DNA from 3 places in the Alishewanella sp. WH16-1 genome. Region 1 is predicted to be linked to each of the others. Evidence: predicted binding sites of a transcription regulator. Region 1 holds the regulator's gene; each other region holds the start of a gene.

Region 1 (10,460 bases):
CGGTTACCTCACAGAACACGTCATACAGTGGTACCAGCGCAAAGCCAAAACCGAACATCAGCGCCGTAACCAACAGTAATTTCGTTACCAGGGTCCGATGTAACTGCATAAGGCCTCCTATTTCACTTCCGGTGGCGTTTCAAAGGTGTGATAAGGTGCCGGCGATGGCACCTGCCACTCCAGACCTTCGGCACCTTCCCATACCTGAGCCGTCGCTTTCTCACCGCCACGGGCACATTTCACCAATACCCAGACGAAAATCAGTTGTGACAACCCGAACAGGAAGCCACCCACACTGATAAAGGCGTTAAAGTCAGCGAACTGCAGCGCATAATCCGGGATCCGTCTTGGCATACCAGCCAGACCGACAAAGTGCATCGGGAAGAACAGCAGATTGACCGAAATCAGTGAACACCAGAAATGTAATTGTCCGAGGCGCTCGTCATACATATGCCCGGTCCATTTCGGCAACCAGTAATAGGCCGCAGCGATAATCGAGAACACCGCGCCGGTTACCAGCACATAGTGGAAATGCGCCACCACAAAATAGGTGTCGTGATATTGGAAGTCTGCCGGTGTAATCGCCAGCATCAGACCGGAGAAACCACCGATGGTAAAGAGCACAATAAAAGCCAGCGCAAACATCATCGGCACTTCAAAGGTCATAGCACCGCGCCACATCGTTGCTACCCAGTTAAACACCTTCACCCCGGTCGGCACTGCGATCAGCATCGTACAGTACATAAAGAACAGGGTGGCAAATACCGGCATCCCGGTAGTGAACATATGGTGCGCCCATACCAGGAACGACAGAATGGCAATACTGGCGGTGGCATACACCATCGAAGCATAACCAAACAGAGGCTTGCGGGCAAAGGTAGGGATGATTGCTGAGACAATCCCAAAGGCCGGCAAAATCATAATGTAAACTTCAGGATGGCCGAAGAACCAGAAAATATGCTGGAACAGTACCGGGTCGCCACCACCGGCGGCATCGAAGAAACTGGTACCAAAATACTTGTCTGTCAGCACCATGGTAACGGCGCCAGCCAACACCGGCATCACCATAATTAGCAGGAAAGCGGTAATAAACCAGGTCCAGACAAACAGCGGCATCTTCATCCAGGTCATACCGGGTGCCCGCATATTCCAGATGGTTACGATCACGTTAATCGCGCCCATAATCGACGAAATACCCATGATATGCACTGAGAATACAAACAAGGCAGTGCTGTCGTTACTATAAGTTGTAGACAGTGGTGCATAGAAGGTCCAGCCGAAGTCCGGCCCGCCGCCTGGCATAAATAAACTCAGCAGCAGGATCAGGAAGGCAAAAGGCAGGATCCAGAAGCTCCAGTTATTCATCCGTGGCAATGCCATATCCGGCGCGCCAATCATCATCGGAATCATCCAGTTCGCCAGGCCGGTAAAGGCCGGCATCACAGCACCGAATACCATTATCAGACCATGTACTGTGGTCATCTGGTTAAAAAACTGTGGCTCGACGAACTGCATACCAGGTTGGAACAACTCTAAGCGGATCACCATCGCCATACTGCCGCCGATAAAGAACATCAGCAGTGCAAACACCAGATACATGGTACCGATGTCTTTATGGTTGGTAGTATACAGCCAGCGTTTTATACCGCTGGGTTTGTGGTCATGCTCGTGGTCATGATCATGTGTAATAGCTGACATTGGTTATTCTCCCTTGCCATGCTGTACGGCGTAGACATCGGCAGCTTGCACGGCATCCCCGGTGTTATTGTCAAAAGCGTTACGGGTGTAAGTAATAACCGCCGCCAACTCTTTTAAACTCAGCTGTTTGCCAAAAGCCTGCATTGCGGTACCAGCCTTGCCGTTGACGATGATTTCAATGTGCGCCTGGCGGTCATTCAAAATTAACTGACTGCCTTTCAGCGCCGGGAAGATACCGGGTAAGCCACCACCAGTCGGTTGATGGCAAGCGACACACCAACCTTGATAAACTTTTTCACCGGTTGCCATCAGCTCCGCCATATCCATATTCATCGCCAGCAATTCGCGCTCGGCCGCTTTTTCGGCAGCGATCCGGCTCTCTTCCTGTGCCACCCATGCCAGATAATCTTCGGGGGTCTTGGCAATCACCACCACTGGCATAAAGCCGTGGTCTTTACCGCACAACTCGGCACATTGCCCACGATAAATGCCCGGTTCATCGACCCGGGTCCAGGCTTCGTTAATAAAGCCAGGATTGGCATCTTTTTTTATGGCAAAGGCAGGTACCCACCAGGAGTGAATCACATCATCCGAGGTCATCAGAAAACGCACTTTTTTACCGGTTGGAATCACCAGCGGCCGGTCAACTTCCAGCAGGTAGTTTTCACCTTTCGCTAATTTGTTTGCGATTTGTTCGCGCGGGGTGGCCAGCAGTGAGAAATACTCCAGGTCATGTTCCAGGTATTTGTAATGCCACTTCCACTGCGAGCCAGTCACCAATACCGTGACATCTGCCGCAGAGGTATCCTCCATCGCTATCAGGGTTTTGGTGGCTGGAATAGCCATACCGATCAGGATGACTACCGGAATGGCAGTCCATAGAATTTCAACCTTAGTGCTCTCATGGAACTGAGCTGGCTGCACTCCCCTGGCTTTACGATGGCGAATGATGGACCAGAACATGATCCCAAACACCACAGCACCGATAACACAGCAAATCCAAAATATGGTCATATGCAGGTCGTAAACCTGCTGACTGATTTCAGTGGCGCCTTTGGTCATATTTAAAGGCATGGATTTTGATGCGTTTGCCGATGCGGCAAAAAGCAGGGTCGGCAGCGACCAAAGCAGACAACGCGCGTTTGTCACTGTACTTCTCCTCTGTCATTTGCAAAGCAAATTGCAGAAACTAAGTACACAGAACTACACGGTTTTTTTACTACCCACCCAACCGAATCTATGTGCTATACCCTTCTTCCTTGAAGATACGGGGGTGTTAGCTGCCTTCACTTACCCCAGTCACATAGGGCTACTATGTTCTTAGGGATGCATTCAGTTGCCGCCTACCCGCATCGTCAATGCTATTGGGTAAATAAGTTTCGCAATTTTATTCTTGTTATTGTTTTTTGGGTTGATTTCGAGGCTAGCGCTGAAATCAGTAGTGGCACACCTGTTGTTATTTTTTCACCAGCTACCGTCTAAGAATTGTCCAGGAATTGAATTATGTAAACCCCTAAAATGCAAAAGCACCGATAAAACCAAATGGTCATACCAGTGCTTTGGGGAAAATAACTTATTGAGAACAGGTGGAATTATAACCAGCTGCCGTTACGGATCACGCCAACTGCCAGGCCTTCCACGGCGAAATGCTGCTGCCGTAAATCGACTTTTATCACCTGAAAATCCGGATTTTCCGGTAACAACAATACTTGATGGCCATCGCGCTGAAAACGTTTCACGGTGACTTCGTCATCAACGCGGGCCACGATCACTTGCCCAGGCAGCGCCTGATGTGTTTTATGTACGGCCAGTAAATCACCATCCAGAATGCCGATATCCTGCATACTCATCCCTTGCACCCGTAGCAGGAAATCCGCATGCGGCTTAAACAGGTTTGCATCAATCTGATAGTGATCCTGTACATGTTCTGCCGCTAAAATCGGCTGACCAGCAGCGACCTTACCGATTAAGGGTAATCCCAACTGTTCCGGTGCAGTGTCATCTTCAATCAGCCGGATCCCTCTGGACGTACCGGGCAACATCGCAATCACGCCTTTTTTTGCCAACGCTTTTAAATGCTCTTCGGCGGCATTCGCCGATTTAAAACCCAGACGCACAGCAATCTCAGCGCGGGTTGGCGGCATCCCGGTTTCACTTTGATAATCTTTAATCAGTTGCAGAATTTCTGCCTGACGTGGCGTTAATGGTCTAATCATGCTGGCTACCCATACAGTATTTACTGTGAGTATATACAGTCTTTTTCAGCTTGCCAAGTTTTCTGCCGCAGCAAAATTTGCCTCACCGATCAGCTATGCTATTCTTAGCGCCCATTTTTTCAGGTCAGTAAGGTTATGTTGTCAGGCTTGTCGCTGTTTACCAAACTGTTAAGTTGGCCGATCCGGCTACTGGTAAAGTTTAAAATCGTACCGGATAATCCAATCCATGAGCTGCAGATCTGCACTGACCGGCCATTATTCTATATTTGCCATACTGAGTCCGCCTCTGATCTGGCGACACTGCGCCGGGTTTGCCGCGTCCTGGACTTACCTGACCCATTAAGCCGGGTCAAGCTGGATGAGCAATCACTGCCACGCACGCTGTTTCTGGAACAGCCGCATCAATTGATTGGCGGTCGAGGCAAAACCCGGGCATTACAACAAGGCCAGCAGCTGTTGGCCGCTCATCTGGCTAATCCAAAGTTGCAGGCGCAGTTAATACCCGCAGCCATCCTCTGGGGTCGGGCGCCGGGCAAAGAAAACAGTATAAAATGGTTGCTTGGCGAAGCTCATGCCCCGAACTGGCTGGCAAAGCTGTTAATCGTACTGATTTCTGGCCGCCATACTCTGGTACGGTTAAGTAAGCCGGTCGACCTGCAGCAAATGGCGGCGCAGTTTGGTGCCGAACAGGAGATTGCCCGCAAATTGCTGCGCATGTCGCGGATCCATTTTTACCGGCAGCGGTTGGCCGCAACGGGTCCGAAACTGATCGCCAGAGCGCAGTTATTCAATGCCCTGCTGGCGTCACCGGCGTTAAAGCAAGCCATTGCCGACGAGGCCAGTAGTAAAAAAATCAGCTATCAGGCAGCGCAACAGGAAGCACGTAAACTGTTGCAGGAAATCGCTGCCGACTATCGCACCTCGACTCTACGCTTTGGCGACCGTATTCTCAGCTGGCTGTGGCAGAAATTGTATTACGGCATTAAGGTTACCAATGCCGACAAGTTACGCGATCTGGCGCAGAAAGGTCACGAAATCGTGTATGTACCCTGCCATCGCAGCCATATGGATTATCTGCTGTTAAGCTACATTATCTACCACCAGGGTCTGGTACCACCGCATATCGCCGCCGGTATTAACCTGAACTTCTGGCCCGCCGGGACCATTTTTCGCCGCGGGGGTGCCTTTTTTATCCGCCGCAGCTTTAGCGGTAATAAGCTTTATTCGGCGGTGTTTCGCGAATACCTCAGCCTGTTGTTTATAAAAGGCTACGCCGTGAAATACTACACTGAGGGCGGTCGTAGCCGCACCGGTCGGTTGTTACAGCCAAAAACCGGCATGCTGGCGATGACTGTGCAGTCGATGCTGCGCGGTATTGACCGCCCCGTCACCCTGGTACCGGTGTATCTGGGCTATGAGCACGTCATGGAGGTGAATACTTACCTCAGTGAATTGCAGGGCTCGGGTAAGCAGAAAGAGTCAGTGCTTGGCGTGCTGAAGGCCATTCGCAATTTGCGGGATTATGGTTATGGCTATGTCAATTTTGGTGAACCGATTTCGCTGAACCATTATCTGAATCAACAGGCACCGGACTGGAAAACCGAAATTAACCCGTTAGAAGCGCCAAAACCGCAATGGCTAAATCCGGTGGTCGCTAAACTGTCAGATCAGATTATGCGTCATATTAACCAGGCGGCGGCGTTAAACAGCATTAACCTGATTGCATTGTGCTTATTAGCCAGTGACGAGCAAAGTTTGACACGGCAGGAGTTAGAGCGGCAACTCGAAGTCTATTTGAACTTACAGCGTATGGTGCCATATCACGCGAATGTCAGTTTGCCAGAGCAAACGCCAGCCCAAATGATTGCCCATGCCGCCAAGATGCAGAAAATTCAGTTAGCCACAGACAGTTTTGGTGAACTGGTGAGCCTGAGCCCGCAACATGCGGTGCAGATGAGTTATTACCGTAATAACATTTTGCATCTGTTTATCATCCCGGCGCTGTTAGCCTCAGCCGTGCTACGGCAGCAGGAACAATCACAACAACAGCTACTGGCGATGGTTGAACAGCTTTATGGTTTACTGCGTCATGAACTGTTTTTATATGTGCCATCAATTAGCAACTACAGCAAACAACTGTTACAACAGTTAGTGCAGGCTGGAATGTTACAGCAGCAGGAGCAACGCTTTCTGGTGCCGCCGCAACATAGCCGTGAGTACTTTATGCTGGACCTGCTGGCACATAATGCCGAACACACCTTGCAACGCTATGCCATGGTATTTAACCTGCTGCACGCGCATGGACCACTGCAGCGCAGTGAGCTGGAGCAGCAAAGCCAACAACTTGCACAGCGGTTGCTGACTTTGCATGGCATTAACGCACCGGAATATTACGACAAGAATCTGTTTGCCACCCTGAGCCAGGCGTTAAAACTGGAAGGTTACAGCCAACCGGACCAGGACAACCGGGTCAGAGCCACACCCGAGTTGTCGAAACTGGCGACCAGCGTCAATCTGCTACTGCGTAATGAAGTGCTACAGAGTATCTACAGCATTATGCCCCGCGACTAGCCGCCTTCATGGTACTCGCGAATCACACCTTGCTGAATGGTAGTCGCAACCAGTTTACCATCACGGGTAAAAAACTGGCCCTGCACCAAACCCCGGCCGCCTGAGGCTGCCGGGCTATCGACCGCGTAAAGTAACCAATCGTCAAAGCGGAAATCGTGATGAAACCACATCGCATGGTCGATAGTCGCAACTTGCATATTTTTCGCCATAAAAGAACGGCCGTGCGGCTGCAGCGCCGTCGGCAAAAAATTAAAATCAGAGGCATAGGCGAGCAGATATTTATGCACCCGATGATCGTCCGGCATATTGCCGTTAGCTTTAAACCAAACATAGCGCTTAGGCGCACTGACCGCCGGTGAGAAAGGATTTTGAAAATCCACCGGCCGCATTTCGATCGGCTTTTCACAGATAAATTTACTGCGGAGTTTTTCCGGGATCTGCGCCGCATGCTGCTGATAAAAATCTAAATCGGACACCAGCTCATCCGGGCCTGGTACCTGTGGCATCGGTAACTGATGCTCAAAGCCCTGCTCTTCAATCTGAAACGAGGCTGTCATGTAAAAAATCGGCTTACCATACTGAATCGCACTAACCCGGCGGGTACTAAAACTTTTGCCATCGCGGATGTCTTCTACTTCATAGACAATTGGCTTACTAGCATCCCCAGGCCGTAAAAAATAAGAGTGAAAGGAGTGTAATTTACGCTCTTCCGGCAAGGTTTCTTTTGCCGCCGACAATGCCTGCCCCATCACCTGGCCCCCAAATACGGCTTTAAAGCCCAGATCCTGACTTTGTCCCCGATACAAACCCAGCTCGATAGTCTCTAATTTTAATAAAGATAATAAATTCGCCAGTACCTGACTCATAAGCTAGCCTGTTTAGTCACCCGAAGAACTGTTATTCTGCCGTAAATGATGGAGTCTGGCAAAATGAACTATTGGTTATTTAAAACTGAACCCAGCGAGTGCAGTATTGATGATTTTGCGCGTAATCCGCAACAACCGATAGTGTGGGAGGGGGTGCGCAATTATCAGGCGCGCAATTACTTGCGGGACGGCGTTGCGCTGGGGGATCAGGTACTGATTTATCATTCCAGTTGCAAACATCTTGGTGTTGCAGGTATTGTTAAAGTGGTACGAGCAGCTTATGCTGATCCCAGTCAATTTGACAGCCGTAGTGTGTATTACGATGCCAAGGCAACAGTAGCTCAGCCGACTTGGGTGGCAGTAGATTTGGTTTACGTTAGTAAACTATCTCACCTGATAACACTGGACAAAATAAAAAGCTCCGCTAAGATGGCAGAGTTGCCGCTTGTACAAAAAGGCAGCAGATTATCGGTAATGCCAGTGACGGCTCAACAGTGGTGCGACTTACTGGCCTTACAGTAGTTCGCCGTGATCCCTTTGGTTTCGGAGCCAAAAATGCTAGCAATCCAAGTAGAAGAAAGGCGCCAGACGGACAAGGACCTTAATTATTTTTGGAATCAGCTCAATTTAGCGCAGAAGTTTTCTGCCGCAGAGTTGCAACGCTACGGATATCAGTTGCGATTTGTCAGAAATATGACCAGTGGTAAACTGGCAGTGTTAGATTACGATGGCAAGTTGGCGGCGATTGACCACGATGGTCTGATTGATACCGAGCCTAAGATAGTCCTCAGACACTGATTGTGACAGCCACAGCCGTTGTGGACTTTCTGGTTTGGAGCGACATAACGCCGGCAAATGCCGGCGTTATGCTTTGGTTAATTTGCTTGTGCCTGTTTGATATACTGCTGCACCTGCTGCTCCAGTACTGCCAGTGGTACACTGCCATTACCCAGCACCACATTGTGGAAAGCCCGCACATCGAACCTGTCTCCCAGCTGCTGCTCAGCTTCCTGCCGTAAGCGGCGAATCGTCAATTCACCCAGCTTGTAGGACAAAGCTTGCGCTGGCCAACTAATATAACGGTCAATTTCAGTTTGCACATTATGCATCGACAAGGCGGTATTCTCCGCTAAAAAGTCGATGGCCTGCTGCCGACTCCACCCCAGACTATGCATGCCAGTATCTACGACCAGACGGGCCGCGCGCCACATCTCATAAGTCAGACGACCGAAATTACTGTAAGGGTCCTGATAGAAACCCATCTCTAAGCCCAGGTATTCCGCATATAGGCCCCAACCCTCACCAAAAGCAGAGGTATAAAAAGTGCGTCGGTAATCAGGCAAATCGCCCTGCTCACGAGCCAGTGAGATTTGTAAATGATGACCAGGTACCGCCTCATGCAGCGTCAAGGCTTCCATTTCATATAAAGGACGCCGATTTAACGCATAGGTGTTGACCCAATAATAACCAGCCTGATCGTCCCGGGCGGCGCCAGAATAACGGCCCGTCGTATATTTCGGGGCTATCTCAGCCGGGACTTCGGTCACGCCATAAGGGGTGCGGGGCAGCAAATTGAAGAACCGCCGCAGTTGAGCATCAGCCCGCTTCGACAACCATGCCGCGTAACGCAGTAATTCATCGGCTGATTGCGGATAGAAACGCGGGTCCTCACGCAAAAAACGCACAAAATCCGCAAAGCTACCTTCAAAACCCAGACTATCGATCACCTGCTGCATCTCAGCACGGATCCGTTTTACCTCAGTCAAGCCGATGTCATGCACCTGCTGCGGTGTCAGCTTTAAGGTGGTGTAATGCTCCAGGCGGTTTTGGTAAAACGCGGCACCATCTGGCAAATTGCTGGCGGCTATATCCTGTCGGGCCCCGGGCAAATATTGCTGCACCATAAAATCATAAAACGCCTGATAAGCCGGATTGACCGCCTGTGTAATCAACTCAGCAGCTTGCTGACGGAACGACTGCCACTGCTGCTCGGTGATCGCATCAGACTTTCGTAACAGTGGTTGAAAAAAAACACTTTGTTCCGGGGTGGCAATATAAGACACGATACTTTGCTCGAAACCTTCCAGCACAATACGTGGCTGAGTGATCCCTTTTGCCAGCCCCTCGCGCATCAGCGCAATTTGTTGCTCCATGTACTGCGGCACAGCAGCCAAACGCTGTAAATACTGTTGATAATCCTCTGCCTGACGCAAATTGTTGCGCTGAAAACTAAAAGCGAGCGAAGTATGAAAGCCTGACTCAGAGGTCAACGGCATTAAATGACCATTAAAACGATATTGATCGATTTCATCAGCCAGCCGATAGCTGAGAATCGCATGATTAATCTTGTCTTGTTCATTCAGCGTTGTCAGATCAATCGCCAGTAATTGTTGTTGTAACGCCAATCGTTGTTGCTGTCGGGCGGCCAGGGCCGGCGCTGACATATCCGTCAGGGTGCCTGCGGCCGGAGTTCTCAGTGCAGTCTCGGCTTGCCAGATCTGAGACGCGAGTTCACTGAATGTTGGGGGCGTCGGCGCGGTTGATTGGCTGGCACAGCCTGCCAGCAGTAATACTGCCGCGAGCATGCTAAGTGGCTTTTGCAGTTTTTGCATCAGGGTTTCCTTAGTTATTTTTATCGATTGTACCTTTAACCATCCTAAGATACAGGTCGTTGGACCTCACAAAATCAGCACTCTATCGTGATTCTCACGCTACGGCTAACGCAGTATTGCTGTTAATTTAGACTATTCTGACAAATTATCTGGAAAAGATATTGCCTGTAATCTTTAATCACGTAGTATAGAACCGAAATAATAATAACATCGCGCTGATGGAGCCTGGTTGCCCGGTATGAAGTATAAGGATTCGTTGCAGCAAGCTTTGGACAAAGCTGCGCAGGTTAGTGCTTTTCTCAAGCACAACCAGCTCGCCGCGCATCCGACCAATTATACGGTTGGCTACGAGTATATCAGCGGTAATAACAATGAGCTTTGTGAAGCCATTGAACAAAAACTGGCTGCCAAAGCCAGGTTTGACGACTTTATTATGGCGGAGCTGTATAACCGCTACCTGCTACCTGAGCAGCAGCAACAAGAGCAGCTGCTTCGTG
Region 2 (10,460 bases), on a different contig from region 1:
CGCTCGGACTGGCTAAGGTGTTCCAGGCTTGGTTGGCTGGTGGCAAGTAATAACGATAACAGACTAAGCATAAGGGCTCCGCAAATTTTCCTGACTGTACCAGCTTTCGGCAGCCAGCCCCACTATTTCTGCTCTGTTTAATGATGTTTGGCGACGCTTTGCTGCATCAGTTTAATAATGGCGGCTTTACCGGCGAGTTGAAAACGCCTGGCAAGCAGTGGCCAGGACTGTTTTTGCCAGCAGCGGGCGATAAAGACAGCAGTTGCCAGCGGATCTAACTGTAACCGGTACTGGTTAAACCAATAGACCAGCAAGGTTGAAACCAGTTCATAAGGTCGTTGCCCGTTAGCAAACAAGCTAAGTTGCTGCTGCTCGGCAGGGCTAAGGATACGCAGTGGCGGTTTAACCAATCTTAGCAACAATACCGGCTCCAAAGTCGTCGGGTATTCGGTAAGTTCCAGATACAGTTGCTGCGAGAAATGTTCAGCCAGACGGCTGACCGTAGCAGTGTCACCCTGTAAGGCTTTACATACCAGTACCGAAGGTTCGGCGCTGGCTTTATCCAGTTGTTGACCGAGGCGGATTGGCAAAAAAGCATTGCGCTGCCAAAAACCTAATAAGCTCGGCGTGGCGCCAAAGCTACTACCAAGATAATGATAACCACGGCGGCTAAGTTCATGACTGACCCATTGCAGTAGCTGGCTACCCAGCCCTAGCTGTTGTAAGCCGGGCACTATGGCGATGCGCATAATGCGCGCCAGTTTTAGGCACGCCAATCCGGGCTCGGCAAGATGAAAGGCCAGACTTTGCGCCAGCAGATGCCCCTGTACCCGCCGCTTGCCCTGATAGATCTGCTCTGCCAGTTCGGCGCTAAACTCGCCTTCGCTGCTAAGCAACATACAGCCAAGTAATTGGCCGTTTTGCTCCAGGGTATACACTGCGAGAGCAGCATTTTCTATTAACGCCAGTAAATCTTTAACCTGGGTTTGATAGTGGGCAAAGCTGAGCAAGGCAAAGACCTGCTGCAGCTTTGTCGGCTCGGCCAGCCAGTCGTGATGTTGATAATGCTTTAACAGCACAGCTTGAGTACTGTCGTATGCTGGCTCGGGCAAGTCCAGTTTTAGCAGAAAGCTGTGCCGGATTAACTGTTCCAGCGGATCCTGTGATTGATAGCGGATTGGCTCGGTTAAGCGTAGCTGCCGCCAGTCAGGACATTGTTGCGCTAAATAAGGCTGAAACCTTAACTGAAAACCCCGGCCTGTGCCTTCGTAACCATGCTCGGTGCTGGCAAACACCAACCGGCTATAGTGATTAACCAGCTGTTGTAATTGCGGGGCCGGCAGGGCTGCAGCTTCATCCACCAGCACCAGATCAGCGACTGGCAGCTCAGCCAATAACTGGTCAATCGCGATAAACTGCAGTGCTTTTTGTTGCGCTTGCTGGACCTGACTGGCGAAGTGCGCAAGGGCAACACTGGCCTGAAGCTGGGAGGGGGCCGTGATCAGGATGCGTTGTTTACCCTGCTTAGCCAGCTCTGCTGCGGCCAGCCCCAGCGCAGCCGATTTACCGCAGCCGCGATCGGCAGTTAATACCAGCGGGCGACGGCGATGGCCTGTTACTACTTTTACAATAGCCGCCACGGCTGTCTGCTGCCCGGCAGTTCTAAAAGGCGGCTGGCACTTAGCCGCCACAGCTAGCGGGGGAAAAATGGGTTGTTGCAGGATTTGAATATCGCCATCCGCTGTAAGTTGGGCGTGCAACAGATTGGCTTGTTGCAAAGTATTGCGCCAAAAAGCAGTATAGCCTTGCGCGCCAGCAGGCGGGGTCAGTGGGTAGGATAATAACGGCTGATGGTCCGGATTGGGCTGCGCCAGCCAACTGTCGGTAGGCGGTGTCAGCAGCAGCCACAAGCCACCGGCTTTTAAGGCGCCACTGGCGGCGGCGATCTGATCGCCGTTAAAGCCGCTACAGGCGTTAATCACCAACCAGTCACATTCGGTGCCCAGCAACTGATGCGCTTTCGCCTGCTTAAGCGCTGTGCACTGCTCCGGTGCCTCACTCCCCAGCCACCAACAACGCTCTGGCGCATATTGCGCCAGCAGTTGTTTGGCAAGGTGCAATAAGGCGGCAGGCTCACCTTGCAACCAGACTGGCAGCCGTACCCGCTGCTCAGCGGCCTGCTGTAACAACTGGCCGAGCTGGTGTAGTCGCATTTAGATTGCTTCCAGCCGGGCGTATGCGGTCATCAGCCATTTACTGCCCAACTGATCAAAGTTGACCTGAATGCGCGATTGCGGGCCGCTGCCTTCGTAATTCAGGACAGTGCCTTCGCCAAACTTTTCATGCAGCACCCGTTGCCCGAGCTTAAAGCCGGTGTTTTCAAAGGCGCTGTGGCTGGCGGCACCGCTAAAGCGGTTATTAACCAGCGGCCGGCTAACCTGTGTGGTTAAACGGATTTCTTCGACACACTCGGCCGGTAGCTCGCGTAAAAAGCGCGACGGTTTCGGATATTGCTCCTGGCCGTATAAACGGCGGCTTTGGGCATGGCATAAATACAACTTTTGCATGGCGCGGGTCATGCCGACATAACAGAGGCGCCGCTCTTCCTCCAGCCTTACCGGATCATCACCGCTTTGCTGGCTGGGGAACAGCCCTTCCTCGAGGCCACACACAAATACTAATGGGAACTCCAGGCCTTTGGCGGTGTGCAATGTCATCAGCTGCACCGCATCGGAATGCTCTTCCGCCTGATATTCACCCGCTTCCAGCGCCGCCTGAGATAAAAACGCCGACAGTGGGCTCATTTCTTCCAGCAGTGGGCTGTCGAAGTTCTGGCAGGCGGTGATCAGCTCGTTTAAGTTTTCAATCCGGGTTTGGGCTTTCTCGCCTTTTTCCGCCTGATACATGGCATAGAGCCCGGATTGTTTGATCACATGTTCAGCCTGCTCGTGCAGTGGCAGCTCGGTCAGCTCAGCATCCAACTGGCCAATTAACTGCATAAATTGCGCGATAGCATTCGCCGCACGGCCACTAAGCTGCTTTTCCTGCAACAGTTGCTCTAATGCCTGCCACAGCGTCTGACCCTGCGCGCGCGCTTGCTGCCGTACTTTATCCAGGGTGGTATCACCGATACCGCGGGCCGGCGTATTGATAATCCGCTCCAGCGCCGCGTCATCCTGACGGTTGTTAATCAGCCGCAGATAAGACAGCGCATCTTTAATTTCCTGCCGTTCATAGAAGCGCAGGCCGCCATAGATGCGATAATGTAAACCATCCTGAATTAACGCCTCTTCCAAAACCCGTGACTGGGCGTTATTACGATACAGAATGGCGGTATCGGTGAGCGGATTACCCTTGTTATGCCAGTCGCGGATACGGCTGACAATAAAGCGGGCTTCATCCAGTTCGTTAAAGGCGGTATACAGCGAAATACTTTCGCCTTCGCTACCGTCGGTCCACAGATCTTTGCCAAGCCGGCTTTGGTTATTGCTGATCACCGCATTGGCAGCTTTCAAAATTGTTGCAGTGGAGCGGTAGTTTTGCTCCAGGCGGATGGTATCCGCCCCGTCAAAATCTTTTAAAAACTGCTGGATATTTTCAACGCGGGCACCGCGCCAACCGTAGATCGACTGATCATCATCACCGACAATCATGACCTTCGCGCTGCTGCCGGCCAGCAATCGCAGCCACTGATATTGAATAGCGTTGGTATCCTGAAACTCATCGACCAGAATATGGCGGAAACGCTGCTGATAGTGGCCGCGCACCTCGGCATTCTGCTTTAACAGCTCAAAGCTGCGCAGCAAGATTTCGGCAAAATCGACCAGACCGGCGCGATCACACATTTCCTGATACGCGGCATAGATCTTAATCATTTGCGCCAGGCTGTAATCACCACCGGCGTCCAGCATACCCGGGCGTTCGCCTTCATCTTTACGCGCATTGATAAACCACTGCAGCTGTTTGGCTGGCCAGTGCTTTTCATCCAGATTCAGCGCTTTTAATACCCGCTTCACCAGCCTTAACTGGTCGTCAGAATCGATGATCTGAAAGCCCTGCGGTAAACCGGCTTCCTGATAATGGGCGCGCAGCATACGATGTGATAGGCCGTGAAAGGTGCCCATCCACAGATTATTCAGGCTGACGCCAATGGTGCTTTCAATCCGGGCGCGCATTTCCTGCGCCGCTTTATTGGTAAAAGTTACGGCCAGCAAACTATAGGGCGCAACGCGTTCTACCTGCATTAACCAGGCTAAGCGATGCACCAGCACCCGGGTCTTACCACTACCGGCTCCGGCCAGTACCAGCATATGTTGCGGGGGTGCCGCTACCGCATCGCGTTGTTTATCATTTAGCCCGTCCAGCAGGTAAGAAACATCCATTAGTTGGCCTCGTTTACTTAGTATCGGGGCATTATAACAGCCAGTCGCGGGGCGCCAAGTCAGCTGGGTGATTTAGTGGATAAATAACCAGTTACTATCTTCCTGACATGCATTAGAAAGCCTTTATTTAGGCAGGGTAGTGGTGCACAAATCATGCGCCTTGTGAGGGTGGTATTTATATGATAGGTTCAAGTTGTTAATTTTTTGGCAAATAAAGAATGCAAACACCTTGTAGCGTTGGCCAACTAAAATGATACGCATTGAAATTTAAGGGAGTGAATTAATGCAAGGTTTAAATGGATGGCAGAGAATTTACATTGTCATCGTTGTTAGTTGGCTAAGTTATCTGGCTTATATCGCATATTCCCAGTTTACTGTGGCCGAGAGCAGAATTGCTGAATTACAAGCAGCTGTAGAGCGTTATCAAAACCATCAGGAAGATACAACAGTCTTAGCAAATGGCAGTGTTATAAGGCACCATCTTTCAGGCCCAAGCCCTGAACAATGGCTCGCTAACTACCAAGCGCAACTTACACAAGTTACCGAGGCTAAGCGACAAAACCTGATTTCTATTTTGGTATTAGCGACACTACCACCGCTGTTAATCTATCTGATACTCAGCTGGATTGTGGCCGGTTTTCGTCAACATAAACCACGTGCTAGTTAGCATCCAGAAGGGCGGCAAGCTGTGCCAGCGCAGTCAGGCGCAGATGCGGCAGGATAGTTACCGGCTGCTGCAGGTGATCCAACCAGGCGGCCTGGCAACCGGCATTTAGCGCGCCCATCACATCGGCACGGTGGCTGTCACCGATATGCAGAATACGCTGCGGCGCGGTCTGTAACCGGCTGGCGGCGGTAAGAAATAAATCGGCGTAGGGTTTCATCCGGCCATCCGGGCCGGCTTGCAGACTAAACTCAAATAACTCGCCCAAGCCCATTTTCTGAATACAGGCATTGCCATTGGTGATCGCAATCAGTTGATAACGGCTCGCCAGCGCCGTTAGCAGCGCTTTGACTTCCGGCTTGATCTTGATATTGGTACGTTCCTGCCAAAAAGCGGTATAAGCCACCTCGGCAATTTCGCCTGCCTCACACTGGCTTAAGCCTAAACTGACTAAGCCGGCTTCAATACCCAGTAGACGCCAACGGCCTAAATCATGGCGGATCTCTGGTGTGGCCTTAGCCAGTAAACGGCGCTGCTGCCACCAAAAATCACTGTTGTAACTGCGGGTAAGCGGGGCATGCTGTGCCAGACTCTGCAGCATGGCAGCTTCGGCGGCGGCAATCACCGGTTTGTTGTCGTACAGGGTATCGTCTAAATCGAAAGACAATACCGAAATATGTTGTAAGGCTTTAAATAATTGCATTATTTTTTCCTGGCCCTTGGATGGGCGCTATCATAAACCTTGGCCAGATGCTGAAAATCCAGGTGGGTATACACCTGGGTAGTGCTGAGATTGGCATGGCCTAATAGCTCTTGTACGCCGCGCAGGTCGCCACTGGATTGCAATAAGTGGCTGGCAAAAGAGTGACGTAGCATATGCGGATGTAACTGTTGCCCCAAGCCTTGTTGTTTAGCCCAGTGTAAAACCCGTTCTCTGACCTGGCGCGGTGAAATACGCTGCCGCTCGATACTTAAGAACAGTGCCTGTTGATCGGTGGCTGGCGTATCTGCACCTAACAGCGCCGGGCGCTGCACCAGCCATTCGCGCAGCGCCGAGCGCGCCATCCGGCCAACCGGTAACTGGCGTTGCTTATTGCCCTTACCGGTCACCCGCACTAAGGTTTCGCTCAGTTGTAAATCCGGCAAATTCAGTGCAACCAGCTCGGTCAGCCGCAAGCCGGAAGAATAAAACAGCTCCAGCATCGCTTTATCGCGGCAGGCCAGAATATCGTCGTGGCTGTCAAAGCTCAGCAACTGGCTGATTTGTTCAATTTCCAGCTGTTTGGGCAGGGTTTTGTCCGGTTTTGGCAGTTTGAGATAATCGGCCGGGTTCTGGCTTAGCCACTGCTGGCTGATAGCGTAGCGGTAAAAACTGCGCAGTGCTGAGGCCGCCAGGCTCAGGGAGCGGGCACTGAGGCCGCTTTTTCGGAAGCGTAAAAACTGTCGCTGCAATTGTTGTTCACTGAGCACAAACCAGCTGGCTGAGTCAGCGTGCAGCGCAAGGCCCAGTTTTGTCAGTTGCTGCTGATAGCTGCTCAGCGTTTGCGGGCTATAGCCACGTTCGTGCTTCAGGTAGTTGAGAAACTGCTGCACCGGCTCAGCCCAGCGCAGCGGCAGCTCAGGCGTTGACATAAGCAGGCAGCACCAGTGCCAGCAAGGTCACCAGGTGGCGCAGGAATAAGACATCCATCTCGGGCTGGAAATGATCATCCAGCTCGCTGCCAAAGGCCAGGATCGCCAGTGGCGTGTCTTGCTGGTCAATCCGCAGCAAGGCCACTGAATGCACCTTGGCCGGAAAGATGTCATGCTGTTCTTCTTTATTCAGCCGGCCCAGATATACCGGCTGTTGTTGCAGACGACGGCTTAGCAGCAGCTGATAGGGGCTCAGATCAGCGCCTGGCTGCTCCAGCCCGAGCAAACGGCAATATTTCACCTGCGGCATAGCATCGGCAAAGGCCTGCAATGCCTGCTGAATATCACTGAGACTCTTGGCCTGATGCACCGCGATATGCAAGGCATTTAACGCCAGAAAAATATGTTCGTTCTGGCGGGCTACCGACATTAAACGGGTAATATCTTCCTGTAACAGGTGGATTTTTTCGCGTTGCAGCTCCAGCTGACGCTCGACCAGCGATACGGTGCCGCGTTGCTGATGCGGCAGGCGTAACAATGGCAGCAGCTCCGGATAATGCTGGAAGAAGTCCGGGTGTTGTTGCAGATAATCAGCCACTACCGAAGCAGCAACCAGTTCCTGGCTTTTTATCAGGGTGTCTGTCATAACGTCAGTTGTCCATCAAAAACATGTTCAGCCGGGCCGGTCATTTTTACCGGTTGGCCAGGTCCATTCCAGCGGATCTGCAGGCTACCGCCCGGTAAATCCACCCGTACTTGTTGCGCGAGTTTCTTTTGTAACTGGCCAACCACCACTGCCGCGCAGGCACCGGTGCCACAGGCCAGCGTTTCGCCAGCTCCGCGCTCCCATACCCGCAGTTTAATATGCTGCGGATTGAGCACCTGCATAAAGCCGATATTGGCTTTTTCCGGAAACCGCTCGTGCAATTCCAGCTCCGGTCCCAGAGTGCGTACAGGCGCCGTATCGAGATCTGGCACGTCCAGCACCGCATGCGGATTACCCATCGACACCACACCGCAGAATACGGTTTGCTGTTCGCTCAGTAAAATATAGGTCGCTTCCTGCTTTTGTGCTTTAAAAGGCACCTGCGCCGGTTCCAGTTGTGGTACGCCCATATTGACGGTCACCTGACCATCCTGCTCGACATAAAGCGTGATCTTGCCAGACTTGGTGCTGACATTGATCTTGGTTTTATTGGTCAGGCCACGATAGCGCACAAATTTCGCAAAACAACGGGCACCATTGCCGCATTGCTCAACCTCGGAGCCGTCGGCGTTAAAAATGCGGTAGTGAAAGTCCAGGTCCGGATCATAAGGCGGCTCGACCATTAACAGCTGATCAAAACCAATACCGAAATTGCGATCGGCCAGCTGCTTGATCTGCTCCTTGGTCAGGAAAATGTTCTGGCTGACGGCATCTACCATCATAAAATCATTGCCCAGACCGTGCATCTTGCTGAAGTTAAGTAACATAGCGCCCTTAAGATTAACTGCTGATCACCTGCTCACCACGCCACAGATCCTGCCATTGTTCACGCTGGCGGATCAGATGACAGTGCTGGCCGTCTACCATCACTTCAGCGGCGCGTGGCCGGCTGTTGTAGTTAGAGCTCATGGTAAAACCATAGGCGCCAGCAGAGCGAACTGCCAGTAAATCACCTTCGGCAATCGCCAATTCCCGATCTTTACCGAGGAAGTCGCCGGTTTCGCACACCGGGCCCACCACATCATAGTTCTGCCGCGGCAAGCTGTTATTCAGTACCACCGGCACGATATTCATCCAGGCGCTGTACAAAGCCGGCCGGATTAAATCATTCATCGCTGCATCAACAATGGCAAAGTGCTTTTCCTGACCAGGCTTTAAAAACTCGACCTTAGTCAGCAGGATACCGGCATTGGCCATAATGGCCCGGCCCGGCTCCATAATCAGTTCCAGCTGTGGATAGGCTTTTAAACGTTCCACCACCTTGCTGATGTAGTCAGCCGGCGACGGTGGCACCTCCTGATCATAGGTCACGCCCAGGCCGCCACCGATATCGATATGCTTCAGCTCAATACCATCCGCTTTCAGGGCTTCAATCAGGGCCAGCAGTTTTTCCAGCGCATCAAGGAAGGGTTGGGTTTCGGTCAGTTGTGAACCGATATGGCAGTCGACACCGACCAGTTCGATATGGCTCAATTCACGTGCCGCGCGGTAAATATCCGCCGCCAGCAGGATATCAATGCCAAATTTATTGGCTTTTAGCCCGGTAGAGATATAAGGATGGGTTTTGGCATCGATATCCGGGTTAACCCGCAGTGACACCGGTGCTTTTTTGCCCAGCGCTTTGGCAACGTCCTGTAAGCGGTGCAGCTCGCTGACCGATTCGACGTTAAAACACTTAATTCCCAATTGCAGCGCAAAGTGCATTTCTTCGGCAGTTTTACCGACACCAGAGAACACCACCTTCGCCGGATCGCCACCGGCAGCAATGACCCGGCGCAGTTCGCCGCCGGATACCAAATCAAAGCCACTGCCCAGGCGGGCCAGCAGGTTCAATACCGCCAGGTTGCTATTGGCTTTCACCGCATAACAGACCAGGCTGTGCGGATGCGCCGCCGCGGCATCGGCAAAGGCACGGTAATGGCGCTCTATGGTGGCGCGGGAATAAACATAGGTCGGTGTGCCATATTGGCTAGCGATATCGGCCAGGGCCACCTGTTCGGCAAATAAGCTATTGCCCTGATAACTAAAGTAATCCAATCTGCTTACCCCTGTGATTCAGTGTCTTCGGTAATCTTTTGCGGTGGCGGCGCTGCCACTTCCGGCTCGGCCTGTGGTAAGGTAAGCGGACCTTTCTGACCACAAGCACTAAGCAATACTGTGGCCAGCAACGCGCCGGTTAACAGGCGCAGTAAGCGCGAAATTCGCTGAGCGTGCATGGTTTTTATTTCATTAATTAATCGACGCTCTATAATCGCATCCTTAGCAGTAAAAGCAAACAGGTGAAGCAGATGAATGACCTAGAATATGAGGAATTAACGGATCAGTTACTACTGGCCGTCGAAGAGAGCATAGAGCGGCAGGAGCTTGATCTGGATTACGAGTCGAATGGTGGCTTGTTAGCGATCACCTTTGCCGACCGCAGTAAAATCATTATCAACAAACAGCCGCCACTGCAGCAGATCTGGGTTGCGACCAAGTTTAACGGCCACCATTTTGAATTGCGTAATGGCCAGTGGATTGATAACCGCAGCGGTAGCGAATTCTGGCAACTGATTAATGATGCGGCCAGTAAGCAAGCTGGTTATCCGATTGCGTTGGGTACAGCATAATGGCGTTACTTCCTTTTGTTGATGTGAAACCACAGGGCGAAGTAAAAGCCGCCGTTGTCTGGTTGCATGGCCTGGGGGATTCCGGCCATGGTTTTGCGCCCATAGTGCCGGAGCTACGGTTACCGGCAGCGGCCGGTATCCGCTTTATTTTCCCGCATGCGCCGGAAATGCCGGTTACCGTTAATGGCGGCATGCGGATGCGCGCCTGGTACGATATTAAAACCATGGACTTAACTAACCGCGCCGACGAAGAAGGGGTGCGGCAATCGGCTGCAGCCGTTACTGCCTTGCTAGACAAGCTGATTGCCGATGGCATCCCGAGTGAGCGCATTGTACTGGCCGGTTTTAGCCAGGGTGGCGTCATTACGCTACATTTATTACCGCGCTTACCCTATAAGCTGGCCGGTTTTATTGCCTTATCCACCTATATGGCCTGCCCGGACAAGCTGAGTGCTGAAATGTTGAGC
Region 3 (10,460 bases), on a different contig from region 1:
CGGATCCGGCGCTTAAAAGCTATCAGAAAGTAGGGCTTGTTGACGTTTGCTGGTTTGATTTTGTTCGTCATGCTTACCAGAACTGTCCGCCCAGCCAGAGCAAAATTGCATAGCGTAGCCCTTTGCCCAAAGCTACCAGTATGATAAACAGCCGAAACGGCACCCGTAACACCCCAGCCACCATCGTCAGTGGATCACCAACTACCGGTAACCAGGCCAACAATAAGCTCCAGCGGCCATAACGCTGAAACTGTGTTGTAGCCCGTTGCAGCGCGGCGGCAGAAATTGGGAACCAAGCTTTATGCTGAAAACGCAGCAATTCGCGCCCCAGATACCAGTTCACACAGGAGCCCAGAGTATTACCCAAGGTCGCAGCAGTCCACAGCCACAGTGGCGTTAAACCTTGAGCTAATAGCGCCAGCAGCAACACTTCGGAGGAGGCGGGAAACAGCGTTGCCGCGATAAATCCGGTTACAAAAAGTGAAAAATACGCCACAAAATTACTCAAGCCGCTAACAGGTCGCAGAGCATAGCATCTCTCGTAGGTGACTGGAAAAATTTAGGTTTTCCGATAGACTTTAGTCTAAAAGCGGCCGCTGGCTATTTACAATATTCGCGGCTTTCTCCACCCTGCCAAAAGTATTAGTATAATCGGAGTCTTTATGCCTGCCCTGCTGATCCGTCATGCCGTGTTTTTGCTGTTACTGGTGTTGCTGCAAAGCCTCTTGTTTTGGCTGGTTAATCCTTTAATTGCCGCTGTGCTTACGCTGCTGCTAACTGCAGGTTATTTATTCTTTATTCCAGCCCCCAGCTCAGAAACAGCCAAACCTCCTCTGGCTCCGCCATCACAAGAAACAATGTACCGTAATATTACTGCAGCCACCTCCAAAATGGCGATTGGGGCAGCAGAAGTGTCTTTTTATATTGATGCCTTGATTAAAGATATTAAACATAGCAGCGATGATAGCCAGCAACTGGCCAATGCCAGCCAGAGTGTGGCAGCCGGCAGCAGTGATTTAAATCATAACCTGCAAACCATTAATCAAACGATAAATCAAACCGCCAGCGCTTCAGAGCAGGCAGATAAAAACCTGCAAAATGGTGTGGTGCGGATTGAAGCATTGGCGCAAGCGGTCGCCAATGCGGCAGCCGAATTACAAAGCCTGCGCAGCAGCGCTGATAAAATTCAGCATATCACCGAAGTAATTAATAACGTCGCAGCGCAAACTAATCTATTGGCGCTGAATGCCGCCATTGAAGCAGCTCGCGCCGGTGAACAAGGGCGCGGCTTTGCGGTGGTGGCCGACGAGGTACGGGCACTGGCAGGTAAAACAGCCGGCGCAACCAAAGATATTGCGAATATGTTGCAGGAGATCCGCAACCAAAGTAGCCATACTGCCGAGTTAATGCAGCAATTAGAACATTCCAGCCATCAAGCACAAGACGAGTTACAGCAGGTGGCAATAGGCGTCAATCATATTAGCCAGGAAGTCAAACAAGCATCAGGTGCTCTGCGGGAAATTGAACAATTAAGTGATACGCTACAAAGTAATAGCAGCCAAATCAGTGGTGCTATCGACAATATCAGTAGTGCGCTGGTACAAATTGAGCAAAAAGGCACCCGAATTGCCGGTCAGGCAGTAGAGGTATCGATTGAAACTGAAACCATCTACCGGGAACTCAGTACTCAGGCCAGTAACAGTTTTTACCAACCGATCTTTGAAGAAGCCAAACAAGCGGCTTCGGCTATCGCAACGACGCTAAGCCAGCTGATTAAAGAAGGTAAGGTCTCAGAAGCAGAGTTATTTGCCGAAAAATATCAACCTATCGCCAATACTAACCCACAAAAATTCAGTACCGCCTATGACAAGCTGACTGATCAATTATTCCCCGCTATTCAGGAGCCGATTTTAAGCCGGCATCAGAATGTACTCTATGCCGGCGCAGTCGATCGCAAGGGTTACTTCCCAACCCATAATAAAAAATTCAGTCAGCCGCTGACCGGTAATTACGATAAAGATTTGCTGCAAAATCGCACCAAACGGATATTTAGTGACCGTACCGGTAGCCGCTGTGGCAGCAACACTGAGCCGATGCTACTGCAAACCTATAAAAGAGATACCGGCGAAATTGTGCATGACTTATCGGTACCTATCTATGTTAATGGCAAGCACTGGGGCGGCTTTCGGATTGGCTTTAAACGCTAACCTCAGTTTGTAGCCGCCAGCCTTTTGGGCTAGTGAAAATCCCGCGACCCGGCCGGTAACCCGGCCAGTAAGGGTGTAAGATCCGTTAAGCGTCCGGCAATCACATGAATAACCTCGCCTTCGCGCTCTAAAATGCCGTTTACCTGCAGGATCTTCGCTGTCAGATAGGGCTGTTGCTGTGCCAATGCCGTGCCCTGCCATACCACCACATTGATATTACCGCTTTCATCCTCCAGCGTTAAAAAAGTAACGCCGGCGGCAGTACCCGGGCACTGCCGGCAAGTCACTAAGCCGGCGACCTTAACCACCGCCTGTTGCCGCACTGTCGCCAAGTCGCTAGCCAAAGTACAACCAGCCAACTTCCCACGCTGGCGTAAATAGTGCAGAGGATGATAATCAAGACTAAACCCCAGCGCCTGATAATCTTCCAGCATCGCTTCGCGCTCGCCAGGTGGCTGCAGCAGCGGTGCCGCCGGTTCAGCTACAGCGGCAAATAACGGTAGCTGCGTTTGCTGATCCAGCAAATGCCAGCGACTGTTATAGCGATCGCCAGTTAAGCTCTGCAAGGCATTGCTACTGGCCAGCGCCGCCAGTTCGCGGGCATTTAATCCCAGTTGCTTTAACTGCACCGGATGACAAAAGCCCGCCGCTGGCCGCTGCTGTAATAGCTGTTGCAGCGTCTGAGGGCTTAAGCCCTTAACCTGTTGTAAACCAAGCCGGATAGCCCAATCGCCCTGATGCAGGACCAATTGGTGAGCAGCAGCGGAGGCATTAATACAGACCGGCAGCACCCTAAGCTGATGACGTCTGGCATCCTGAATAAGCTGCGACGGGCTATAAAACCCCATGGGATAGCTGTTTAACAGGGCGGTATAAAATGCCGCCGGAAAGTAATGTTTTAACCAGGCAGAAACATAGGCCAGTACTGCAAAGCTGGCGGAATGCGACTCCGGAAAACCGTACTCGCCAAAGCCACAAATTTGCTGATAGATCCGCTCGGCAAAGTCTTGCTGATAGCCGCGGCTTAGCATGCCATTGATCAGCTTTTCTTTAAACTGCAACAGCTCACCGGTTTTCTGCCAACTGGCCATGGCGCGTCTGAGTTGATCCGCTTCGCCACCGCTAAAACCAGCGGCCACCATTGCCAGCTGAATCACCTGCTCCTGAAAAATCGGTACGCCCAGGGTACGGGATAACACGCCGGCGACTGCCTCGGAAGGATAGGTTACCGCCTCCTTGCCATGCCGGCGCAGCAAATATGGGTGCACCATATCCCCCTGAATTGGTCCTGGCCGCACTATCGCTATCTGAATCACCAAGTCGTAATAGCAGGATGGCCTGAGTCTTGGCAGCATGCTCATCTGTGCCCGGGATTCAATCTGAAACACCCCTACTGTATCCGCCTGTTGAATTTGCCGGTACACCTGAGGGTCATCACCATAGCCATTAATTGCCGCAATACTAAGCGTCAAGCCATAGTGTTGCTGCACCAACTGAAAACAGCGGCGGATTGCCGTTAACATGCCCAAAGCCAACACATCGACCTTTAACAGCCCCAAGGTTTCCAGATCATCCTTATCCCATTGGATCACAGTGCGCTCAGCCATGGCCGCATTTTCTACCGGTACCAACTCATACAAAGGGCCGGCCGAGATCACAAAGCCCCCGACATGCTGTGATAAATGCCGCGGAAAACCGCGGATTTGCTCCACCAGCTGCACCAGCTGCTGTCCCAGACCTTGTTCGGTATTCAGTCCAAGCTGGCTAAGCTGTTGTTGCCAGCTGACCACACCATGGCGGCGGTTCAGGTTTTTAATAAAATGCTCCAGTTGCATTTCATTAATCCCCAGCGCCTTCCCAACATCACGGATCGCGCTTTTCAAGCGGTAGCTGATCACCGTTGCCGCCAGCGCTGCCCGCTCGCGGCCATATTTCTGATACAGATACTGCATCACTTCTTCGCGCCTTTCGTGCTCAAAATCTACGTCTATATCCGGCGGCTCCTGCCGCTCGCGGGATAAAAAGCGTTCAAACAGCACATTAATCTGCCGCGGATCGACAGCGGTAATTTCCAGGCAATAACAGACCACCGAATTAGCGGCAGAGCCGCGGCCCTGATATAAAATGCCGCGCGCTTTTGCAAACTGCACCAAATCATAGATGGTCAGAAAAAAGTACTCATAACGCAGCTCAGCAATCAGCGCCAATTCCTTATCGATCAGCGCCTGGATCGACGCTGCCGGCCCTGCTATACCAAAACGCTGCCGGGCTCCGGCTTGCACCAGTTGCTGCAAATACTGACTGGCACTAAGATCAGACGGCACCAGCTCAGATGGATATTCATAACGCAGCTCATCCAGCGAGAACTGGCACGCAGCCGCCAGCGTCACGCTCTGCGCCAGTGCAGCAGCGGGATAGAGCTTTGCCAGTTTGCTCAGGGGTCTTAAACAGGCCTCAGCATTACTCAGCAACTGACGGCCTAACTGCTGGACCGGTGTTTTCAGGCGAATAGCAGTCAAGGTTTGCTGTAATGCCAGTCGCTCACGTTGATGCATTAATACCGCACCAACCGCCAGCTGTGGCAGTGCAAAATCGTGGGCCAGCGTCTGGCAATAAGCCAGGTAGCGCGCTTCGCGATAACGTAGTTGCCGCACTAGCGCCAGGTGCAGGCGACCACTAAAGTGCCGGCTTAATAATTGCCCCCAGTACTGGTCCACTTCCGCCTCCCCCTGCGGCAACCAGAGTGCCAGGCAATGCTTGCTGCTGCGTAAATCCCATTCTTCCAACTGGTAGTGGCCTTTTTCAGCGCGTCGCCGGGCATTGGTGATAATGCGGCACAACTCAGCATAGGCTTGCCGATCCGGACACAGCAGCACTAAGGACAGGCCAGGCAGCTGAAAATAACTGCCAATGATCAGTTTTAACGGTAATTGCTGCTGTTTGATTTGCCGGTGTGCCCGCACTACCCCGGCGACCGAACATTCATCGGTCAGTGCCAGCGCCTGATAACCCAAAGCTGCCGCCGTGCTAACTAACTCCTCCGGCGAGGAAGCGCCTTGTAAAAAACTAAAGTTCGAACGGCAAAATAACTCGGCGTAGGCTACGGCCCCGGATGGCGGCGCTGCCGCTGACGTTTCGCTCATCGGCCCCCCTTAGCTAAACCAACCCTGCAGATACCATTGCTGCTGTGGTGTGCGGTATACCCACCACAGTTGCCCCTGCTCAGTGCGGGCCAGATAATAATCCCGCTGCAATAAGGTGCCACTTTGCCAGCACAGTTGCTCCAAACGCTCGGCACCACTTAACAGCGTCACCGCCTCGGTTAAAGGCAGGGCTTTGGGCAGTTGTAAAATAGGCCTGAGCTGATAACAAAGCGCCGCATTCAGTGCCGGCAGCGCCGCTACAGCTGATGCCGATGACTCTACCTCCGGCCAGTGACTCAGGCTTAGCAGCGGTGTCACCACCGCCTGCTCCCCCAGGCGGGCCACCAGCACACTGAGCAGTTGTGCTTTGCTCAGCGGCTGTGAGCGCTGTGCCAGTAAATTACAACTTGCGCGCTGATCGGGTACATAGTCTGTTGCCGCCAATTGCAGCGCATACACCGGCTCTGGCAGCTGCAGCTGCGCCAGGTGCAGGGACAGTAATTGCTGCCAGTTTGCGGCGCAGGCTTCACCGGCCCGGGCGCGGATCTGCAGAGGTAAGGGGCTGTGCTGGCGAAACTGTAGAGTAAGCTGCAAACGCTGACACAATAAGTTGGCCCGGCGTAAAAACTGCTGCAGTTGCTGTAACAATGGCTGTAACGGCTTTAATAACTGTGGACTTTCAGTAATTTCATAATGCAGCTGTAATTCACGGTTAAATTGCAGCCGGGGTCGGTAAAATTGTGGTAATTGCAGTACTCTGCCCGTTAATGCCGCCAGATATTGCAGCACGTCCTGAGAAAAACGTCGCGCCAGCTCTGCTGCCGGCAATGCCAGTAAGGGACCTAACTGCCGGATCCCCAACCGGGCTAACTGCTCAATACTAGCCGCCGGCAGATCGCTGGCAGTTAACGGACAAAGTGCCAGCTTGGCCTGCTCTGCCGCTGGCGTTAAGTACAGCTCGGTCTGCCCGGAGCGGGCCAGTAATTTTGCAGCCAGCGGAGTTTGCCCCGCTGCGGCCAGATACTGATAGGGGCAGTCTGCCAGTTGCAGTTGAAGTTGCTGCCAGTAACGGGCAGGATCCGGGTAGAGTTTAAGCATGCTACTCACCCGGATCAGCAAGGCATCCGGCGGCTGCAGCGCCAGATCGGCTGTCACCTGATATAACCGCTCCGCCAGCTGCTGCAGCAGCTGCTTTACCCGTGCCGGCTCAGGACTAAACAGCTGTAACTCACGACACAGTAACACGGCCGTTGCCACACTTTGCCCGACCTTAACCCCGGCTGCCGCTGCAAGTGAATTAACCCCCAGTAATTGATGTCGTTTCGGACATGCCAGCGCCATCGGCTGTGCCGGATATTGCACTGCCAGTTGATCAAGTTGCAGGTTGGGGAAATACAGATAAAGCCAGCGCATGACAAAGCCCTCAGGCGGTCTCAGCCAAAGCCGCTTGGGTGCGGGTCAGTACCGGATAAAGCTCAGGCCATTCATCTTGCCAGTTAAGATAAAATTGTTGCCCGGCCCAGCCGGCACGGCGCTTTAACACTTTAAGCTGCAAACCTTGAGGCTGTGGCAGTAGCTGTAGCGCCAGTGCTAAAGGCAGTGTTAATTCCGGCTGTTGCGTGGTCAGTTGCAGCACTAACGCCTGCTGCGCCTGAGCTGCCAGCTGTAAACGACGTGCCGCCTTGCGCGCCAGCGTCCCCTGCCAGAGCAGGACCAGGCTACATAAACCACTTTGTAATAACTGCTCTGCAGCCCAGAGTGCATCTGTTTCACTGAGGCCGGAAAGCAACAGCAACTGTGACGGGTTAACCCCCTCTGCCGCCAACGGCTCAGCCTGGAGTAACTGCGGCGGATTAATCAGCCCCAGCAGGCCTTGCTGCTGCAGTTGTTTGAATAAGGGTAACAGTAAACGCAACTCGCCAATTGCCGGCTGACTTTGCAATACCAGCAAACCGGACGCCGGCCAGCCACCCAGTTGCCGGTCAAATTCGGCATAACCGGAACTTAGCTGCTGACCGGCAGCGGGTAAGGCTGAGCCTTGCCAGAGCCATTGCCGCTGCGTCAGTTGTTCAAGTAAGGAGTGCATAGACCACCAAAATACTGTTCATATATACAGTATATTTGCTGGTGTTAAAAATGCAAGCACCCATAGAGTGCTCACAGGCTGCCGGCTGCGGGTAAAGGTGTGTGATTAGTGGGTTTACAAAACCGGATCAGGCGGTTTTAGCCCGCTGCTGTAACAGGGTCAGCACTTCGTAATGACTACTATGGGCAAATAAATCAAAAAGTTGCACCCGCAGTAACTGATAGTTATCCAACAGGGTCAAGTCAGCTGCCAGACTATTGGCATTGCAGCTGGAATAAATAATATAAGCGGGGGCCAGCTGTTTAATCGCCGTCACCAGCTCGACGCCTAAGCCGCGGCGGGGTGGATTCACGACCAGGAGATCCGGTGGGCTAACCGCCGCAGTGGCAAAAGCAGCGGAGTCCAGCGCCCTAAAATCGACCTGGGTTAACCCCAGCTCAGCCGCGGCCTGCTTAGCACTGGCAATGGCGGACGGTGCAATTTCAATCCCGGTCAGCGCCACTTCATTGCTGGCCAAATGTAAACCAAAACCGCCCACGCCACAGAACAGATCCCAGAGGTGCCGGATCGGCACGCCTTGTTGCGTAAGTTCCGCCGTCCAGGTTGCAGCAGTGGCATAGAGCCGGGCCGCCAATTCAGGATTGATCTGAAAAAAACTCTGTGGGCTTAAATACAGCGGTACCTGATTAAGTTGCTCGCGCAGCAAAGCCTGCTCTGTTAACAGGATTTCTTCCGGCCCTTCCAGCAGTGCTGCCGGCTTGGGCTGTAAATTAACACTGACCACCGACAACGCCGGTAAGCTCGCCAATAACCAGGGTAAATGCTTTTGCAACGCCGCCAGACAGTTCTTTGAACGCAGTACCAGACGCAGCATAAAGTGACCACTGTGGTAACTTTGCTGCAGCAGCACATACTTGAGCTCACCACGGCGGGCGGCAATATCGTACGGGGTAAGCTGAGCGCGGCTAATCAATTGCTTAATCACCGCAAAAACGGCCGCAAAGGCTGGCGGATATAAGGGGCAATCGGCGAGATCAACTGCCTGCCCCTGTTGATTTATGATCCCCAGTAGCGGCGCCTCACAGCTACCCTGCACCACCATCTTGGCTTTATAACGACAGGCCTGTTGCTGACTTGCCACCGGCGCCAGGATCTCCAGCGGCGCCAAAGGAGAGACTAACTGCAACAGTTGTTGCTGCTTTAATGCCAACTGCTCGGCATAGGGCATCGCCAGCCATTGGCAGGACTGACAACGGCCTGCAACAAAATGCGCGCAATGCATCCGCTTAGTCCCGCAATAACAGCGATAACGCGCGCGGATCACCCTGATTGGGCGCCGGTGTCAGGCCCACTACCCTGGCCATCACATTGTAAAAATCGACCATGCTTAATTGCGCTACCGTCGCCTGTTGTTTAAAGGCCGGTCCATAGGCAATCAGCATTCCCTGCATATCCGGCTCGGTATTGTCATAACCATGGCTGCCACGTGCTCTGAAGAAAGACGGGTCAGCCTTTAAACCGGGTAATAAGCTGCGCCGGACAAAGATCCAGGGCTGCTCCGCCAGCAAAATAATCGGCGCGATGCGGGCATGTTGTTGATGCTGAAACCGCTCTGGCAACTCATGCTTGCGGTACAGGCGCATCTGCTCTGGGTTATAACGCCCGGCAATTTGCTGATACAGTAGCTCTTCCTGGCCACTTTTTGGGAAAATGCTGACAATTTCACGTGAAAAGCGAACATTCTGCGTTAAACTGCCATCAAACAACTCATCAGCAATAATATATTTGCGCTGATCGACCTCTGCCATACCATGGTCGGAGCTGATGATCAGGTTGACCTGCTCCGCCTGACCACGCTCACGTAAGGTTTGCACCAGATAGGTAAGCTCAGCATCTACCTCGGCCAGAGCCTGAGCTACCTGCTCTGAGCGCGGGCCATAGTTATGACCTGCACTATCCACATCACTAAAATACAAGGTGATCACTCTTGGCCGCTCGGCTTCAGGCAGCGCCAACCAGGCCAGTACCTGCTCAGTACGTTCGCGGTTTGGCGTATTATGCTGATAGGGGAACCAGTAACTGGGCCGCTTACCTTTAATTTCGGCTTCCGAGCCCGGGAAAAAATAAGTGGCCGCCTTCACGCCCTGCAATTCAGCCGTGATCCAAATCGGCTCGCCCTGCCACCAGAAGCCATCTGCCACCTGATCCGCCATACTCATCGCAAACTGCCGTTGATGCTCAGGATCATACATCGAGTTATCAACAATACCGTGCCGCTCCGGGTGTAAACCGGTGACCAGTGAATAATGATTGGGGAAGGTTTTACTTGGAAAGACCGGCTGTAATTGTTTGACATGCACACCGCCCGCCGCCAGTTCGGCTAACATCGGTGCCTGATGCAAACTCAGGTAGTCATGACGCAGACCGTCAATTGAGATAATCAGCAGACTACCTGGACTGGCAGCAGCCGTACTTTGTGTCACTGGGGTCTGACTACAGCTAAGTAGTAACAGACTGATAAAAAACACAAAAAATTTCATAAGTATCAGATCCGGATCGAAATTAGCCTGATCTTAGCAACTCAGGCAGAAAACCGTTAAGTGTACTGATTTTTGTTGACCGCTTCATGACATTTTGCCGGTTATTGCCGGCACTTTACCGAAAGCGGCCTCAGGCTTTGCTTAACTGATTAATTTAAAGCGCTGCAATGGCAGGTACTCTAAGGCTTCGCCTTCACGCCGCGAATGATAGAGCGCAAACTCCCGAACCTTAAGTCTGAGCGGCGTGACGCGCTGTTGCCCCTCAAACAGCGCCTGGCGCGCCAGCGTGATATGCGGCCGATACTCAGCATGTGGCTCGGTAAAGCCCTGTACCTGACAAAACTGCGCCAGCTGTTGCTGCAGCAATAGCAAGGCTGGAGGTATCGATGAGGGCGCCAGATACAGAATTTTCGGCTGCCTAAAGCCCGCCAGATAATCAAGCTCTAGCTCGAATGCAGCAGAACGAAGCTTAGCTGCTGACTGC

The links. Region 1 encodes LexA, which represses DNA repair genes until DNA is damaged. Its sites were predicted from a motif close to TACTGTATNNNNATACAGTA; they were not measured.
Region 2: uvrD (DNA helicase II) is a predicted target of LexA. The motif match lies at 4,456-4,475, and genes of this name have one in related genera.
Region 3: imuA (translesion DNA synthesis-associated protein ImuA) is a predicted target of LexA. The motif match lies at 7,449-7,468, and genes of this name have one in related genera.

Annotation. Positions count from the first base shown of each region.
Region 1 covers NZ_LCWL01000145.1:60,515-70,974, forward strand. The annotation lists gene AAY72_RS15270 (cytochrome c oxidase assembly protein) at 1-109, opposite strand, end outside; gene ctaD (cytochrome c oxidase subunit I) at 118-1,698, opposite strand; gene coxB (cytochrome c oxidase subunit II) at 1,702-2,772, opposite strand; gene lexA (transcriptional repressor LexA) at 3,291-3,914, opposite strand; gene plsB (glycerol-3-phosphate 1-O-acyltransferase PlsB) at 4,050-6,485, shown strand; gene tesB (acyl-CoA thioesterase II) at 6,482-7,351, opposite strand; gene AAY72_RS15300 (EVE domain-containing protein) at 7,415-7,873, shown strand; gene AAY72_RS15305 (hypothetical protein) at 7,907-8,149, shown strand; gene AAY72_RS15310 (DUF885 family protein) at 8,227-9,963, opposite strand; gene AAY72_RS15315 (GGDEF domain-containing protein) at 10,202-10,460, shown strand, end outside.
Region 2 covers NZ_LCWL01000119.1:5,989-16,448, reverse strand. The annotation lists partial or broken gene AAY72_RS12470 (hypothetical protein) at 1-71, opposite strand, end outside; gene AAY72_RS12465 (GNAT family N-acetyltransferase) at 138-2,213, opposite strand; gene uvrD (DNA helicase II) at 2,214-4,382, opposite strand; gene AAY72_RS12455 (hypothetical protein) at 4,666-5,049, shown strand; gene AAY72_RS12450 (HAD-IA family hydrolase) at 5,042-5,749, opposite strand; gene xerC (tyrosine recombinase XerC) at 5,749-6,678, opposite strand; gene AAY72_RS12440 (DUF484 family protein) at 6,665-7,324, opposite strand; gene dapF (diaminopimelate epimerase) at 7,321-8,151, opposite strand; gene lysA (diaminopimelate decarboxylase) at 8,165-9,421, opposite strand; gene AAY72_RS16570 (lipoprotein) at 9,427-9,600, opposite strand; gene cyaY (iron donor protein CyaY) at 9,673-9,993, shown strand; gene AAY72_RS12420 (alpha/beta hydrolase) at 9,993-10,460, shown strand, end outside.
Region 3 covers NZ_LCWL01000149.1:3,551-14,010, reverse strand. The annotation lists gene AAY72_RS16360 (YqaA family protein) at 74-496, opposite strand; gene AAY72_RS16355 (methyl-accepting chemotaxis protein) at 663-2,207, shown strand; gene AAY72_RS16350 (error-prone DNA polymerase) at 2,237-5,350, opposite strand; gene AAY72_RS16345 (DNA polymerase Y family protein) at 5,360-6,763, opposite strand; gene imuA (translesion DNA synthesis-associated protein ImuA) at 6,774-7,436, opposite strand; gene rlmC (23S rRNA (uracil(747)-C(5))-methyltransferase RlmC) at 7,564-8,718, opposite strand; gene AAY72_RS16330 (ectonucleotide pyrophosphatase/phosphodiesterase) at 8,723-9,976, opposite strand; gene thpR (RNA 2',3'-cyclic phosphodiesterase) at 10,118-10,460, opposite strand, start outside.